One region of the Microbacterium sp. ABRD28 genome, then DNA from elsewhere that is predicted to be linked to it. Evidence: predicted binding sites of a transcription regulator. Region 1 holds the regulator's gene; the other holds the start of a gene.

What was found. Region 1 encodes HspR, which represses chaperone genes until heat shock. Its sites were predicted from a motif close to AAGTTGAGTCNNNNNGACTCAACTT; they were not measured.
Region 2: the regulator HspR is predicted to act here: its motif matches at 5,541-5,565, upstream of DT073_RS05830 (Hsp20/alpha crystallin family protein).

The regions. Positions count from the first base shown of each region.
Region 1 covers NZ_CP031015.1:381,365-388,907, forward strand. Annotated here, with positions in the region: gene DT073_RS01910 (glycosyltransferase) at 1-62, opposite strand, end outside; gene DT073_RS01915 (hypothetical protein) at 217-813, shown strand; gene DT073_RS01920 (hypothetical protein) at 1,009-1,920, opposite strand; gene DT073_RS01925 (cysteine hydrolase family protein) at 2,427-2,999, opposite strand; gene DT073_RS01930 (potassium channel family protein) at 3,023-3,778, opposite strand; gene DT073_RS01935 (DUF2252 domain-containing protein) at 3,899-5,269, shown strand; gene DT073_RS01940 (septum formation family protein) at 5,289-5,789, opposite strand; gene DT073_RS01945 (heat shock protein transcriptional repressor HspR) at 5,907-6,368, opposite strand; gene DT073_RS01950 (DnaJ C-terminal domain-containing protein) at 6,383-7,375, opposite strand; gene DT073_RS01955 (nucleotide exchange factor GrpE) at 7,388-7,543, opposite strand, start outside.
Region 2 covers NZ_CP031015.1:1,183,289-1,190,831, reverse strand. Annotated here, with positions in the region: gene DT073_RS05850 (alpha-amylase family protein) at 8-1,663, opposite strand; gene DT073_RS05845 (TIGR03885 family FMN-dependent LLM class oxidoreductase) at 1,660-2,625, opposite strand; gene DT073_RS05840 (DUF2207 domain-containing protein) at 2,709-4,499, opposite strand; gene DT073_RS05835 (MarR family winged helix-turn-helix transcriptional regulator) at 4,548-4,991, shown strand; gene DT073_RS05830 (Hsp20/alpha crystallin family protein) at 5,037-5,510, opposite strand; gene arfA (arabinosylfuranosidase ArfA) at 5,641-7,155, opposite strand; gene DT073_RS05820 (carbohydrate ABC transporter permease) at 7,209-7,543, opposite strand, start outside.

The DNA of each region.
Region 1 (7,543 bases):
CGGAGCGGTCGCTTCTCGGCGTCGGAGCGTGTGGGGTCATCGGGCGTCGCGGGGGTGGTCACGGGAGGTGTGCCTGTTCTCTGCGGCGGAAGATGGCGCCGCGCAGGGTCGCGCGGCGGTCCCACTCTAATCGAGGCGGGGCATTCCCCCGAGGAGTGGGGCTCGGGCGGTGCGTGCGTCGAGGATTTGCGCAGGCCGCGCGCCTACCCTGGGGGCATGCCTCGACTCCAGGCCGATGCCTCCCCCGACCGCTGGGTTCCCGTCACCGGTTCGCTCGGATTCCGCGGGCGTCGCCATCGCAAGGCGGCGATCCGGATGCTGCTGGGCCAGGCCAATCGGGCGATGGGCGCCGAGGAGCGCCCCGGAAGCCGCGGGATGGCCTGGATGATGAGTCAGGCGGCACCGCTGCTGATGCGTCGCGCAGACGGCCGGCTTCTGATCTGGGTGTGGAAGGCCGATCCCGAGCTCGTCGTCCTCATGGCTCAGCTGCAGGAGCTCACCCCGCAGCTGCGCACCGCGCGGGCGATGATGCCGATCGAGTACGACGACACCGAATCGTTCTCCAACCCCCATCTGGGTGTCGGCGAGCGCCTGGTGATGGCGCTTCCGCCCGAGCCTCGCACTCCCCCGTTCGCCACCTACACGTGGGACACCGGCACCCACCTCGTCACGCTGACGGCGGTGTGCTCCGACCGGGAGCGCGTGGGGACGGTGATCCCCTTCGTGGATGAGGTGGCCCGCAGCATCCGTGTCATCGATGACCTGACGATCGACGGCTCTCCCGAGGTCCTGCGCATCGAGCCGCGCGCCTGACGGGTCGCGCTCCGGCGCCCGCCCCACGCACGCGCGACCCGTCGATTCCTGCGGCCCACGCGCGCGCGAGCCCACGATTCTTGACGGGTCGTGTCTACCAGTCTCCGCGCCCACCTACCCCCGCGCTCGCGACCCGTCGATTCCTGCGGGCCACCCCCCGCCGGACCGACGACTCCTGACCGGTCGCGCAGCTGGTCATCCGGGCCGCCATCCGCGATCCCGGAGAGCGTCGGACACTCGGCTCAGCACGAGGCTCAGCCGGATGCCACGGTGCTCTCTCGTCACGCGGATGTGACGCCAACCGAGCCGCGCGAGGGCGTCGAGTCGCTCGATGTCGCGGTAGTACTGCCCGTCATCGGTGCGGTGGTGGTCGCCGTCGTACTCCAGCCCGACGCGGTACTCCGGGTAAGCCAGATCGAGGATCGCGACGAGCCGGCCGGTTTCGTCGTAGACGGGGTGGTTCACCACCGGTTCCGGCAGTCCGTGCCCCGCGGCGTCGAGGCGCAGCCGGGTCTCGCGCGGAGAGTCGGTGCCCTGGCGCACCAGCGCCTCCGCCTCCCTCAGCCGCTTCGCACCGCGGCGGCCGCTCCACTGCGCAGTGGCACGCCGAAGTTCCTCCCGATCAGCGACCGGGTTCTGGCGTCGGACCAGCGCATCGCCGACGATGACGAGCTCTCTGACGGAGTGGTCCGAGGCGAGCTGACACCAGGCGTCGACGGGGTGCACCGCGGGCACGCCGGCCACGGCGCCGACGCGGACGGAACGATCGGTGATCTGATGTCCGCGCACGCCACGGGCCCGCATACGGGCGAGGGGTGCACGAGAGCAGACGTCCACCATCGCGGACGGGCCGCCGATCGCGTCGGCTCCGACGAGTGCGAGCGCAGCGAGGTGGCTCACCGCGTCACCGTCGCGAAGCCTCGGCGCCACCGCGCGCACGCGCTCGACGAACGACGATGCTCCGCGCGTGAAGGTACGCACGCCCTGGAACGGCGCGTCGAGGTCGCGCGCACGAAGTCGACCCGGCGACGCTCCCTCACGAAGCGCCTCGGCCACCGAGAACGGTTTGCCGACAAGGGCTGAGGGCAGAGGTTTCGGATGCGGCATCGCCCCAGCATCCCGCTGCCGGGAAGCCGGATGACGCGTCGCACCGTGCCGGTGGACAGCCCGCCGATTCGCGTCACTGTGCAGGAGTCGACGAGCACCTGGCGGCCCTGCGTGACCCGTCACCTTCTGCGGCTGATCCACCAAGCAGGCCGCAGGAATCGACGGGTCGCCCGCGCGGGGTGCTCAGGGGGGATGTGCGGGCGCGCGGGCATCGGCCGCGCGGGCATCGGCCGCGAGGGCATCGGCCGCGCGGTGCGAACGCGACCCGTCAAGAAGTGCGGCCCGATGAGCCCAGCACCCGCAGGAATCGACGGGTCGCGAGGAGGGGGAGGTGTGGGCGGGGTCGCGAGATGCGGGTGTGGCGCGGACGCGGGGCCGCGGAGCGGGGACGCGCGGACGCGGGGCCGCGGAGCGGGGACGCGCGGACGCGGGGGCGCGGACGCGGGGGCGCGGAGCGGGGACGCGGGGGCGGGGGCGCGGACGCGGGGGCGCGGACGCCCGGGCGGTCAGGCGGGGGCGCGAAGCGCCGCGACCACTTCGGCGACCGGCGCGACCCGCGCGTACGCGCTCGCGAGCGCGGCGAGGAACGCCGCGTGCACGTCGGCTCCGCCGACGGCGACTCCGCCGAAGGCCAGGTCGGGCGCGGCGCAGGCATCGGCGGCGACCGTCACCTTCCAGCCGAGATCGGATGCCGCGCGCACACTGGCGTCCACGCACATGCTCGTCATCATCCCGGCGATGACGAGCGATGCGCCGACGTGGGCGGCGAGCGCCTCGCCGAGCGGGCCCCCGTGGGAGGACGCGCCGTGGAACGCGTTCGGGTGATGCTTGACGACGACCGTCTCGTCGCCCTCGGGGGCGACCCGCGGGTCGATCTCGGCTCCCGGAGTCCCGGCCTCGAGGAAGCTCCCCGAACCGGATGACTCGTGGCGCACGTGCACGATCGGAAGCCCGGCCTCGCGGAAGGCCGCCAGAAGCTCCGCGGCACGCTCGGCTGCGGCATCCGGATCCACCAGGGGGAAGCGTCCGCCGGGGAAGTAGTCGCGCTGGATGTCGATGAGGACGAGGACCGGGGCCATCGACCCAGCCTAGGCGCGCGGGGTCATCGCGCGGGCGGGTCGCCGAGCTTGGCGCTCACCGCGGCCAACTGCTGGGCGAGCTCGCGCACCTGCCCACGCGTGGCCGGCTCGGTGTCGTCGCCGACAGTCGCCGCCGCGCGCTCGATCACCCACGACGACACCGTCGCCGTCACGACGCCGACCACCGCGATCCCGCCGCACATCAGCAGCACCGCCACGACGCGGCCCCACCAGGTGACGGGATAGAAGTCGCCGTAGCCGACGGTGGTGATGGTGACGAAGGCCCACCAGACCGCGTCGCCGAAGTTCTCGATGTTGGCGCCGGGGGCTCCGCGCTCGGCCTCCAGGACGGCGAGCGCGGCGATCCAGATGAGGATCGCGGCCGCTCCGGCGCCGTAGATCGCCACACGGTTGCGGATGGCGGATCCCGCCGTGCGCTGGAGCGCCTTGACGACGGTCAGCGCGCGAAGGAGCCGCAGCGGCCGAAGCGCCGGGATCACGACGACCGCGAGGTCGAACAGGTGACCTCGGAACCACTTCCCGCGCGGATCCGCCAGGGCCAACCGGACGATGTAGTCGACCGCGAAGACGACCCATGTGACCCCGATGACGACCCGTGCGACGGCGTAGGCCGGCCCCTGCAAGTCGGCGATCACCTGCCACGAGTACACGACGATGAAGACCAGCGACGTGATGATCAGCGGCCAATAGGTGAGTCTCTGCCATTGATCGGCGGTCAACGCCCGGGTCGCGGGTCCGCCGGTCGATGTGACGCTCACGGCACGACAGTAACGGCGGCGATCGGCCTCGGCCGGGAGCGCACGCCGGTGCTGGCGGCGTGCGCTCCCATCCCGTACCGTCTGATCAGGCGGTGATGCCGCCGGGTGAGAGGAGGCGCCGTGCCTCGAGATCCGTGGATGCCACCCCCGGGCCTGTCCGCCCACACGGCGGAGGGCAAGATCGAGCGGGGTCGGACGCCCCGTGGCGCGCTCTCCCAGCTCGTGGCCACCGGCCGAGACCCGATGGCCGTCCTCGATGCCCAAGACGTCGATCGCGTGCCGGAGCTCGTGCCGCTGCGCACCGCCCGCATGGGGGCGAGTCCTTTCGCGTTCTACCGGGGAAGCGCAGCGATCATGGCCGACGACCTGTCGCGCTGCCCGAGCACGAGCATCCTCGTCGCCTCCTGCGGCGACGCGCACCTGTCGAACTTCGGCCTCTACGGGTCGCCCCAGCGCACGCTCGTGTTCGATCTGAACGATTTCGACGAGTCGGCCTGGGCTCCCTTCGAGTGGGATCTCAAGCGCCTCGCCACCAGCGTCGTCATCGCCGGCCGCGCGACCTCGCGCGACGACGCCGTCGTCGAGGATGCGGCGCGGCAGGCCGTCCGCACGTATCAGCGGGGGCTCCGCACCGCCGCCAAGCGGTCTCCGCTCGAGCGGTACTTCGACCGCTTCGACGCGCTCGGTGCTCGCCTTTCGACCGATCCGGAGACGGCGGCGGTCGTCGAGCGCGCGGTGCGATCGGCGCAGAAACGCACCGGTTCCCGTGCCGCGCGCAAGCTGACGACGACCGATGAACACGGCCGCGTGACGCTCCTCGACGATCCCCCGGTGATGACCCATCTCACCGCCGGCGACGAGGAACGGGCATGGCGGGTCCTCGACGAGTACCGGCTGTCGGTCAATGTCGACATCCGGCTCCTGCTGCAGAAGTACGCGATGGCCGACGTGTCGGCTCGGGTGGTCGGCGTCGGCAGCGTCGGCACGCGCTGTCTGCTGATCGCGCTCCAAGACGGCGACGGCGATGTGCTCCTCCTTCAGGGGAAGGAGGCCGGCGAGAGCGTGCTCGTGCAGTACGGGCGCGTGACGCAGCCCGAGGCGGTCACGACCTTCATCGACACCTATGGCAACGGAGGGCGGGTGGTCGCGCTCCAGCGCATCCTGCAGGCGGTGTCCGATCCTTTCCTCGGTCATATCCGCCGATCGCCGTCCGGCGCGCGGCGCGACTTCTACGTGCGGCAGTTCCACGACATGAAGGGCGGCTTCGACGCCGAGGCGATGGAGGACAAGCCGTTCCGCTGGTACGCCATGGCGTGCGCGGCGACACTGGCGCGCGCCCACGGGCAATCACCGACGGGGGCCACCGCCGCCGGCTACGTCGGGGGCGGGCGGCGGTTCGAGGACGCCGTGGTGGAGTGGGCGTACGCCTACGCCGATCTGTCGTACGAGGACTGGGAGGAGTTCCGCCGCCACCGCGGCACCGAGGAGTGAGTGGGCGCGGCCCGCGCGATCAGCGCGCGGTGCCCTCGGCCGATCCCTCGGTCGGACCCGACGGGTCGGACAGGATGCAGATGATCTCGCGATCGCCGTCTCCCCACGACTGCTCGGACGGGTCGATCGAGTCTGCGATGAACACCGATTCCTCGTAGGAGATCCCGACGAACGGCTCGAAAGCAGACAGACACCCTTCCTCCGCAGCCGCGTCGACGGCCTCGGCGCCCGGCCACTCTCCGTCGGGCATATCGAAGAGATGGAAGACCTCGTAGTCGTGCGACTCGCCGCAGGGGACCACCGGCAGCTGATTGATCTCGGTCTCGGTCACCTCGGTGAAGCAGTCCCCCACCGCGATGGCGAACACGTCGGCGTTCCCGCCCTCGACGACCTCCTGCGACTCCTCGTCCCGCTCCACGGTGGAGGGAGCGGTGAAGCTCACGCATCCGGAGAGAGCGACGGCGAGGGTGCCGACGGCACCCGCGGCGAGAAGACGGTGGATGAGGCGTGAGGTATCCATGGAACTTTCGGGGATGTGTGAGGACAGGACGAACGCCGAGATCGATCCCGGCGCGGGCCTCAGCCTAGAAGGCGATCGCTCCCGCCCGCGAGTCGGCGGCACCCCCGCGCGTGTCGGCTAGGCCGATTCGTCTCGAGCGCCCGGAGAGAGCGGATGACGCGGGCGCCAGACCACCAGCTCGGTGGCGCGGCGCACGCGCGTGCCATGGCGCAGGGTGACGACAGAGCCGGTCGCGCCCGCCGCGAAGACCCGCGCCCCCGGGCGTGACTGGCGCTCCATCTCGAGTTGCTGTTCGAGGTCCCGCACACGACGGGTGAGGTCGTGCACGCGCTGTTCGAGGGAGATGAGCCGCGCGATCGCGGGGAGGCTCATACCGTCGGCGGACAGCCGCGCAACCTCGCGCAGCTGCTCGACGTGGCGGAGCGAGTAGCGGCGGGAACCGCCCTGAGTGCGAGCGGGGACGACGAGACCGAGCCGGTCGTACTGGCGCAGCGTCTGCGGGTGCATGCCCGACAGCTCCGCCGCCGCGGCGATGGCGAAGATCGGCGCGTCACCGTCGATGTCGACGTGGTCCGTCATCCGTCCCTCCCGTGTCAGCCGCGCGCCTTGGCCATGAGGTCCGCCCGCGGGTTCTCCTTCGGCTCCACCTCGTGGAAGCGTTCGAGCGCTTCGCGCGCGGCGCCCTCGAGGTGGGAGGGCACGACCACCTGCACCTCGGCGAGCAGGTCGCCGGTGCCCTTCTGAGTCGAGACACCGCGTCCCTTGACGCGCAGCACGCGTCCCGAGGGGGTGCCCGGCGCGACACGCAGCTTCACCGGGTCGCCACCGAGCGTCGGGACCTCGATCGTGGCGCCCAGAGCCGCCTCGGTGAAGGTCACCGGAACCACCACGCGCAGGTTCAGTCCCTCACGGGTGAACACCGGGTGGGGGCGCACCGTCACCTGCACGACGATGTCGCCGCTTTCGCCGCCGTCGGGAGAGGGACGTCCGCGACCGCGGAGGCGGATGCGCTGCCCGTCGGCGACGCCGGCGGGGATCTTCACCTTGAACGGCTTGCCGTCCTCGCCCTGGAGGGTGATGGTCTCGCCCTTCGTGGCGGTGACGAAGTCGATGGTCGTGCGCGCCGTGACATCCGACCCGCGGGTCGGGCCGCCGAAGCCGCGGAAGCCGCCGGTGGGCTGCCCGAACCGACCCGAGCCGAAGCTGCCTCCCTGCTGCTGGTTGAACATCGCGAAGATGTCGTCGAAGTCGGCCGACTCGTAGCGCCCACCCCCGCGGCTCTGACCGAACGCGCTGAAGACGTCTTCGAACCCGCCGGCGCCCGGGCCGCCCGCAGTGAAGCGCGCGCCCGAGCCCATGGCACGGATCTGGTCGTACTCGGCACGCTGCTCGGGGTCGGAGAGCACCGCGTACGCTTCGCTGATCTCTTTGAACTTCGCCTCGGCCGCAGCATCCCCCGGCTTGGAGTCGGGGTGATACTGCCGCGCGAGCTTGCGATAGGTCTTCTTCAGATCGGCGTCGGAGACCTCCTTGGAGACCCCCAGTACCTTGTAGAAGTCCTTCTCGAACCAGTCCTGGCTGGCCATGGCGTCTCCGGCCTACTCTGCCGGCACCGCGACGACGACCTTCGCCGGACGCAGCTCGGTCGAGCCCAGCCGGTAACCCGTCTCGACCACCTCGAGGATGGTCGCCTCGGTCGCGCCGGGGGTCGGCTGCTGGAAGATCGCCTCGTGGTGCTGGGGGTCGAAGGCCTC
Region 2 (7,543 bases), 800 kb from region 1:
GATCTCCTCAGGAGACCCGTCCGTCCCCCGGGCGCGAGACGCGCAACCAGCGGAACCCGTACGGGGCGATCTCCATCTCGATGCGCCCCTTCCCGTCGAGTGGCATCCGGTCGGCTGCCAGCAGATCGACCAGCCGGGTCCCCTCCGGCTCATCCGGCAAGGCGAAGGAGATCGTGGCCGGCACGTCGGCGAAGTTGTGCACGGCGACCATCGCGCCGACGTCGGCCGCGAGCTTGTGCACCATCACCGCAGGCACATCGTGTTCGATCACCTCGAGCGAGCCCCAGCCGAGTTCCGGCGAGATGCGGTATCGCGCGATGAGACCGCGGACGAAGTGCAGCAGCGAGTCGCGGTCTTCGATCTGGTCGGCCACGTTGACGTGCTCCGGGGCGTACCCGTCACCCGGCACCGCCGCGGGAAGACGCGACGGCGCGGCATCCGAGAATCCCCCGTTCCGCTCCCCCGACCACTGCATGGGCGTCCGCACCGCCTCTCGGCTCTTGTCTTCGGGGTTCTCGCCCATGCCGATCTCCTCCCCGTAGAAGAGCACCGGGGTGCCCGGAAGGGTGAACAGCAGGCTGTAGGCCATGCGGATGCGGCGGGGATCACCACCGAGCATCGTCGGCAGCCGCCGCACGATGCCTCGCCCGTAGATCCGCTGGCTCTCGTCGGGCGCGAGCGCCTCGAAGACCTCCTGGCGCTCGTCCTCGCTCAGCTGATCGAGGGTCAGCTCGTCGTGGTTGCGCACGAAGTTGGCGAACTGCGCCTCGACCGGCAGGTCGGGCCGTGACGAGAGAGCCTCGATGAGGGACGCAGGATCGTGTCGCACCAGCGACAGATAGAGCCGCTGCATGGCGACGAAGTCGAACTGCATGGTCAGCTCGTCGCCGTCCTCACCGCCGAAGTACGCGACCTGCTCGTCATACGGCAGGTTGACCTCGCCGAGGAGCACCGCCTCACTCGACCGCCGCTGCAGGAACTGTCGCACGTTCCGGAGGTACTGATGAGGATCGGCCATCTCGGGGATCTCGAGCAGCGACGGCACGGCATCGACCCGGAACCCCGACACCCCCAGCTGCAGCCAGAACCCGACGGTCTTCGCGATCTCGTCGCGCACCTTCGGGTTGGCGATGTTCAGGTCAGGCTGGTGCGGGTAGAAGCTGTGGAGGTACCACTCCTCGGTCTTCTCCTCGTAGTTCCAGATGCCGTCGGCCTCGCCCGGGAAGACGGGGTTCTTCTGACCCTTCGGCGGCGGGTCGCTGCGCCAGATGTAGAAATCGCGGAACGGCGAGTTCTTGCTCCGCTTGGCCGCGAGGAACCAGGGATGGCGATCGGAGGTGTGGTTGACGACCAGATCGACGATGACCCGCATGCCCCGGTCGCGAGCGGTGCGGATGACCTCGACGAAGTCTCCGAAAGACCCCAGCCGCGGATCGATCCCGTAGAAGTCGGCGACGTCGTAGCCGTCATCCAGATCGGGAGTCGGATAGATGGGCATCAGCCACAGACAGGTCACGCCGAGCTGAGCGAGGTAGTCGATCCGCGCCGCGAGCCCCTGCAGATCACCGATGCCGTCACCGTTCGAGTCGAAGTAGGTCTCCACGTCGAGGCAGTAGATGACCGCGCTCTTCCACCACAGGTCGCTGGTGTCGGTGATCCTCATACGAGCTCCCGGAGGCGGGGAAGGATGCTGCGCTCGGACGCCGCGAGGAAGTCGGCCTGATCGCGCCCGACGTGGTGGAGGTAGACCCGGTCGAACCCGATGTCGACGAGCTCGGCGATCCGCTCGGCGAGCGCGGTGGGGTCGTGATCGACCAGCACCGCCTTGCGGAGCTCGGCCTCATCGGGTTCGCCGACGGCCCGATCGAAGTCTTCGGGCTGCTCGAAGTCCCACGCCTCAGGCGGCGACACCAGCCCGTTCGGCCACTGGTCCTTCGCGAGCGCGATGGCCTCGGCGTCGGTCTCGGCGAAACTCACGTGCACCTGCAGCACGAGGGGGCCTGCTCCGCCGCCCTCGCGGTAGGCGTCGAGGACGTCGCGAAGCACCTCGGGGGCCTGGGCGACCGTCGCGAAGCCGTCGGCCCACGACCCCGCCCAGCGGGCGGTCTGTGTGCTCACCGCTGCGGCGAGGAAGGGGGGCGGCACCTCGGGCCTCGACCACACTCGCGCACGATCGACGAGGATGAGGCCGTCGTGGCTGACCTCCTCGCCTGCCAGAAGACGCCGCATCACGGTCGCGCTCTCGAGCAGACGGGCGTTGCGAACGTCCTTCTCGGGCCATTCGTCGCCGGTGACGTGCTCGTTCATCGCCTCACCGCTGCCGAGCGCCGCCCAGAATCGGCCCGGGAACATCTCTCCCAGCGTCGCGATCGCCTGCGCATGGACCACCGGGTGGTAACGCTGCCCGGGGGCGGTCACGACGCCGAACGACAGTCGCGTGGTCGCGAGGGCCGCAGCCAGCCACGACCACGCGTACCCCGACTCGCCCTGGCGGACACCCCACGGCGACAGGTGGTCGGAGCACATCGCGGCGTCGAAGCCGGCGGCTTCGGCTCCTTGGACATCGCGCAGGAGCGCGCTCGGCGGAATCTGTTCGTGCGAGGCGTGGAATCCGATGACGACCATGACTCCACCGTGCCCCCCTCAGATGAGAAGCGGGAGGGGTTCCGCTTTGCCGCGGGATCGGGTAGGCCCCGGGCTGCGATGCGTCAGACGCCCCCGCCCCCACCGCCGCCGCCCCCGCCGCCCGCGGAGCCTCCCCCGCTCGAGCCGCCTGAGCTCGACGACGCCGCCGCCGTGGCGGAGAGGCTGCTGATGCCCGCCGAGAAGGCCGCGGCGTTGAACCCCGCCGTACCGACGTACCAGCCGGGGGTGTCGTCGCCGTAGTAGATGGCGAGCTGCTTCGCCCACTCCTTCTCCTGGCCGAAGACCACCGCGTACGGGAGCAGCCGCTCGTAGAGGTGGAGCATCTCGCGAGGGTCGCCGGTGTCGACCGGGCGCCGTTCGGCACCGGTCGGAGTCTGCAACATCCGGATCCGATCGGCCTCCGCCCACTCGATGAAGATCTTCAGACCCTCCAGGTGGTCGCGCACCTCGGCGCCGGTCGCGCTCAACGGCCGCGTCGAGAGCACCGCGACCGTCACGATCGTGAGCCCCGACCCGAGCACGATGATGACGATCGGCAGCAGGGGGTCGACCGACCCTGCCAGAGCGAACACCCCGAAGAGCACGATGAGCACTCCGATCAGCAGTGCGCCGGCGATCGGCCATGCCCGCACCCGCGCCGGGATGGTGCGATAGAGCCCCCGGCTCTTCAGCTCCTTGCGCCCCGCCGCGAGGATCTTCTGGGCCGTGCGGGAGAAATGGGTGTCGTTGCCGCCGAACTCGTAGATCTCGCCGGGTCGGAGCTCCTCGTCGAAGAGGCCTTCCAGCAGCATCCGTCCATCGCGGTCGGCGCGGCCGGCGTCGATCAGCTCCGCCTGCAGCTTGGCGCTCCCGAACCACCGCTTCTCCCCTTCGAGGATCCGGATGCTTCCGACCACCGCCTGCTCGAGCACCTCGGCCGGGATCGCCTTCGCCGTCTTGCCCAGCAGCAGCGCGCTCTCCAGGGCGTCGATGCCGGGGGGCGGGGTGAACTCCGCGATGATCGTCGGTCGCCCGGGTTCGTTCCTCAGCGACCGGCGATTGACCACGATCGCCGCGCCGAGCATACCGAGGCCGGCGATGCCGGCCACCCCCTGGGCCCACCCCCAGCCCGACGCGAGGTAGGAGTCATCGAATCGGGCGAAGGTGCCCGACTCGAATCCCACCGCGATCGTGAGCGTCTCCGTCGGTGCGAGATCACGGGCGCCGGCGGTGACGACGGCGCCCTCCCCGCTGTCGGAGACCTCGATCGGACACGTGGTTTCCGCGCCGAACCTCCCGACGTAGCACGCGTGCGCTCCGGTGAGCGCGCCGGCCAGGTCGGCAGGCACCACGAGTGTGGCCGTGACCTCACCGAAGGGTTGGCGCCACCCGTTGCCATTGACGTCCCAGTAGAACTCGTCGCTGGTGTCGGCGAAGAAGTCGGTGACATTGCGCAGGGTGTAGGTGAACACGAATGTCTGCCGGCCGGAGAGGAAGTCGTCGGCGCGGGATGTGACGATCATCCAGTCCCCGTCGGTCTCGACCTCGCTCGGCCTCGGGTTGCCCTCTTCGTCGGTGACCGAGACCAGGTCGGGAAAGGTGGGCTGACCGTTGTAATCGGCGGGGATCTCCCGGCGCAGGCCGCGATTCTGATCCTCGGGGAAGACCGCGACGAACGTCTCGACGACGCGAAGGGTGCTGGTGTCGCCATCCTCACGGCCGAGGGTGTATTCGGCGTGCATGCTCTCGAACACGAAGTCGTCGAGGTCGCCGGAGGCGGAGGCGGGCTGTGCGGAGACCGCCAAGCCGACGAGGCCGACGACCCCCAGGAGGACCGTCAACACCGTGGCGGTGATCCGACGCGTTCGCGGCATGCGCTCAGCCTAGATGGCGGCGTCGCCGCCACCGGATACCCTGGGGCCGTGAACGATCGTCGCCTCGCCGTCGAGGCATGGGAAAGCCTCTTTCGTGCGCAGCACGAGCTGTTCGCCGATCTGGGCCGCGACTTCAGCGATGCGCCGCTGCAGCAGGGCGAGTATGACGTGCTCCTGACGGTGACCCGGGCGCCCGACATGACCGCGCGACTGCGTGACATCACGCGCCTGATGCTCGTCAGCCAGCCCTCGGTGTCGCGCCTCGTCGACCGGATGGTCGCCCGCGGATACGTCACGAAGCGCCCCGACCCCGATGATGGACGCGGGTCGCTCGTCCGGGCGACGGAGGCGGGCGCCCGCGCATTCCGCGACGTGGCACGGGTTCATGCCGCCCACATCGCGGAGCGGATGTCGGTGCTGAACGAGTCCGAGCTCGCCCAACTGCGCGAACTCACCACCAAGCTCCGGACGCGCGACGCCCCCGCCGAGTGAGGACCCGACGGGGGCGTCGCGAGGTGCGCCGTCGACGGACGCGGTTTACTGTTCGACCGGCTGCGGGTGATCTACCGCACTCGACGCCGAAGCGGTCTCGTGCGCCTGCAGCACCTGCGCACCGTTCTCGGTGGCGACCTCGATCTTGCGTGGCTTGGCCTTCTCGCTCACCGGGATGGTGACGCTGAGCACGCCGTTGCTGTAGCTGGCCGCGATGCGGTCGGTGTCGATGCCCTGGCCGAGGTTCAGCTGTCGCACGAAGCTCGCGGCCTCACGCTCGCGCGTGATCCACTTCACGCCGTCACCGGCACTGAGCGTGCGCTCGGCGCGGATGGTCAGCAGCTGGCCGTCCACGTCGATGTCGACCGAGCCGGGGTCGATGCCGGGCAGGTCGGCGGTGAGCACATAGTGGTCACCGTCGCGGTAGAGGTCCATCGGCATGCGGCGAGGACCGCGACGGGCATCGAAGAAGCTCGTCGCGAGACGGTCGAGGTCACGGAACGGGTCATACGTCGCCATGTTCGGTCTCCTTCACTGGACGAAATCTGGAACTTGAGTCAGCTTGACTCAAGTACGTCCAGGTTAGCACTCGAGGGTGGAGAGTGCTAAGTGCCGCGGCGTTCGCCGTGAGCGAACGGAGAGGCGGAGATCACTCGGCGGTCAGGACCGTCCACGAGCAGGGGGGCAGGGTGAGGGCGATGGCTCCGTCGGCGATCTCCACCGAGTCGTTGACCTTCGGCGTCACCCGGTCGGGCTGTTCGAGCGTGTTCGCGGCATGGATGTCGTCGTCGAAGATCGATGTCGCCGTCGCGGATGAGACGCCACCTGCGAGCGCCGTGGAGTCGATCTCGAGAGTGACCTCGTCCGTGAGGCTGCGGTTGACGGCGAAGACCGTGATGGCACCACTGTCAGGATCGATCGTCGCAACGGCGTCGACGATCGGCACCTCGCCGAACTTCGCCGTCTCGTAGGTCGGGCTGTCGAGCTTGAGCTCGAGGGCGACGCCGCGCGCGAGCTGCGAGGTCAGCGAGAACGGATAGAACGTCGTTTGCCGCCATGCCGGACCGCCGGGCTCGGTCATGATCGGTGCGATGACGTTCACCAGCTGCGCAAGGCTCGCCGACGTCACCCGGTCGGCGTGCCGGATGAGCGAGATCATGAGGCTTCCGAAGACGACGGCGTCGAGCACGGTGTACCGGTCTTCGAGCAGCCTGGGTGCGACCGGCCAGTCCGCGACATCCGTGATCTTGTCGACCTCGTTGTAGCGCGACTGGTACCAGACGTTCCACTCGTCGAAGGAGATGTTGATCGTCTTCTCGCTCCGCTTCATCGCCTTGACGTGGTCGGCGGTGGCCACGACCGCCTCGATGAAGCGATCCATATCGACGCCCGATGCCAGGAAGCTCGCCACGTCGTCGCTCGCGGGCTCGTAGTACGCGTGGCAGGAGATGTAGTCGACGTTGTCGTACGTGTGCTCCAGGACGACGCGCTCCCACTCGCCGAACGTCGGCATTCCCGCACCCGAGCTGCCGCAGACGACGAGCTCGAGATCGGGGTCGACCTGACGCATCGCTCGCGCGGTCGTGGCCGCGAGCTGCGCGTAGTTCTCCGCCGTGCTGTAGCCGAGCTGCCACGGCCCATCCATCTCGTTGCCGAGACACCACATGCGGATGTCGTGGGGTTCGGCGTGCCCGTTGGCGACGCGCTCGTCCGAGAGCCGTGTGCCGGAGCGGATGTTGGCGTACTCCAGCACGTCGAGGGCCTCGAGCACCCCGCGGGTGCCGAGGTTCACCGCGTACATCAGCTCGCCGTCGACCTTCTTCATCCACGAGGCGAACTCGTCGAGGCCGATCTCGTTCGTCTCGGTCGAGTGCCACGCCAGGTCGAGCCGGCGGGGCCGCTCCTCGCGGGGTCCGACACCGTCCTCCCACCGGTACCCCGAGACGAAGTTTCCGCCGGGGTAGCGGATCGTTGACACGCCGAGCTCGCGCACGAGATCGATGACGTCGGCGCGGAAGCCCTCCTCATCAGCCGAGGGGTGACCCGGCTCGTAGATGCCGTCGTAGACGCACCGCCCGAGATGCTCGACGAAGGAGCCGAACAGACGTCGGTTGATGGGGCCGACGGCGAAGTGCGGGTCGATGGTGAGATGTGCGCGGATCATGCTTCTCTTTCGGGAAGGGCGGGTTCAGCAGGACGTGCGGCGCGGGCCGAGGATCACTTGAGGCTTCCGATCGCCAGCCCGCCCCGCCAGTACCGCTGGAGGGTCAGGAAGGCGATGATCAGCGGGATCACCGAGACGAGCGAGCCGAGGATGATGATGCTCCACAGGGTCTGGCCTCCGGCCGCGCCGTAGGACGAGGCCGTGGACTGCCACAGACCGATCCCGACCGTCACGGGGAACAGCCGGTTGTCCGAGAGCATGACCAGCGGCAGGAAGTAGTTGTTCCACGATGACACCACCGAGAGCAGCAGCACGGTCACCATCGCCGGCCGCAGCAGTGGCAGGGCGACCGTCGCGAACGTACGGAACTCCCCCGCGCCGTCCACGC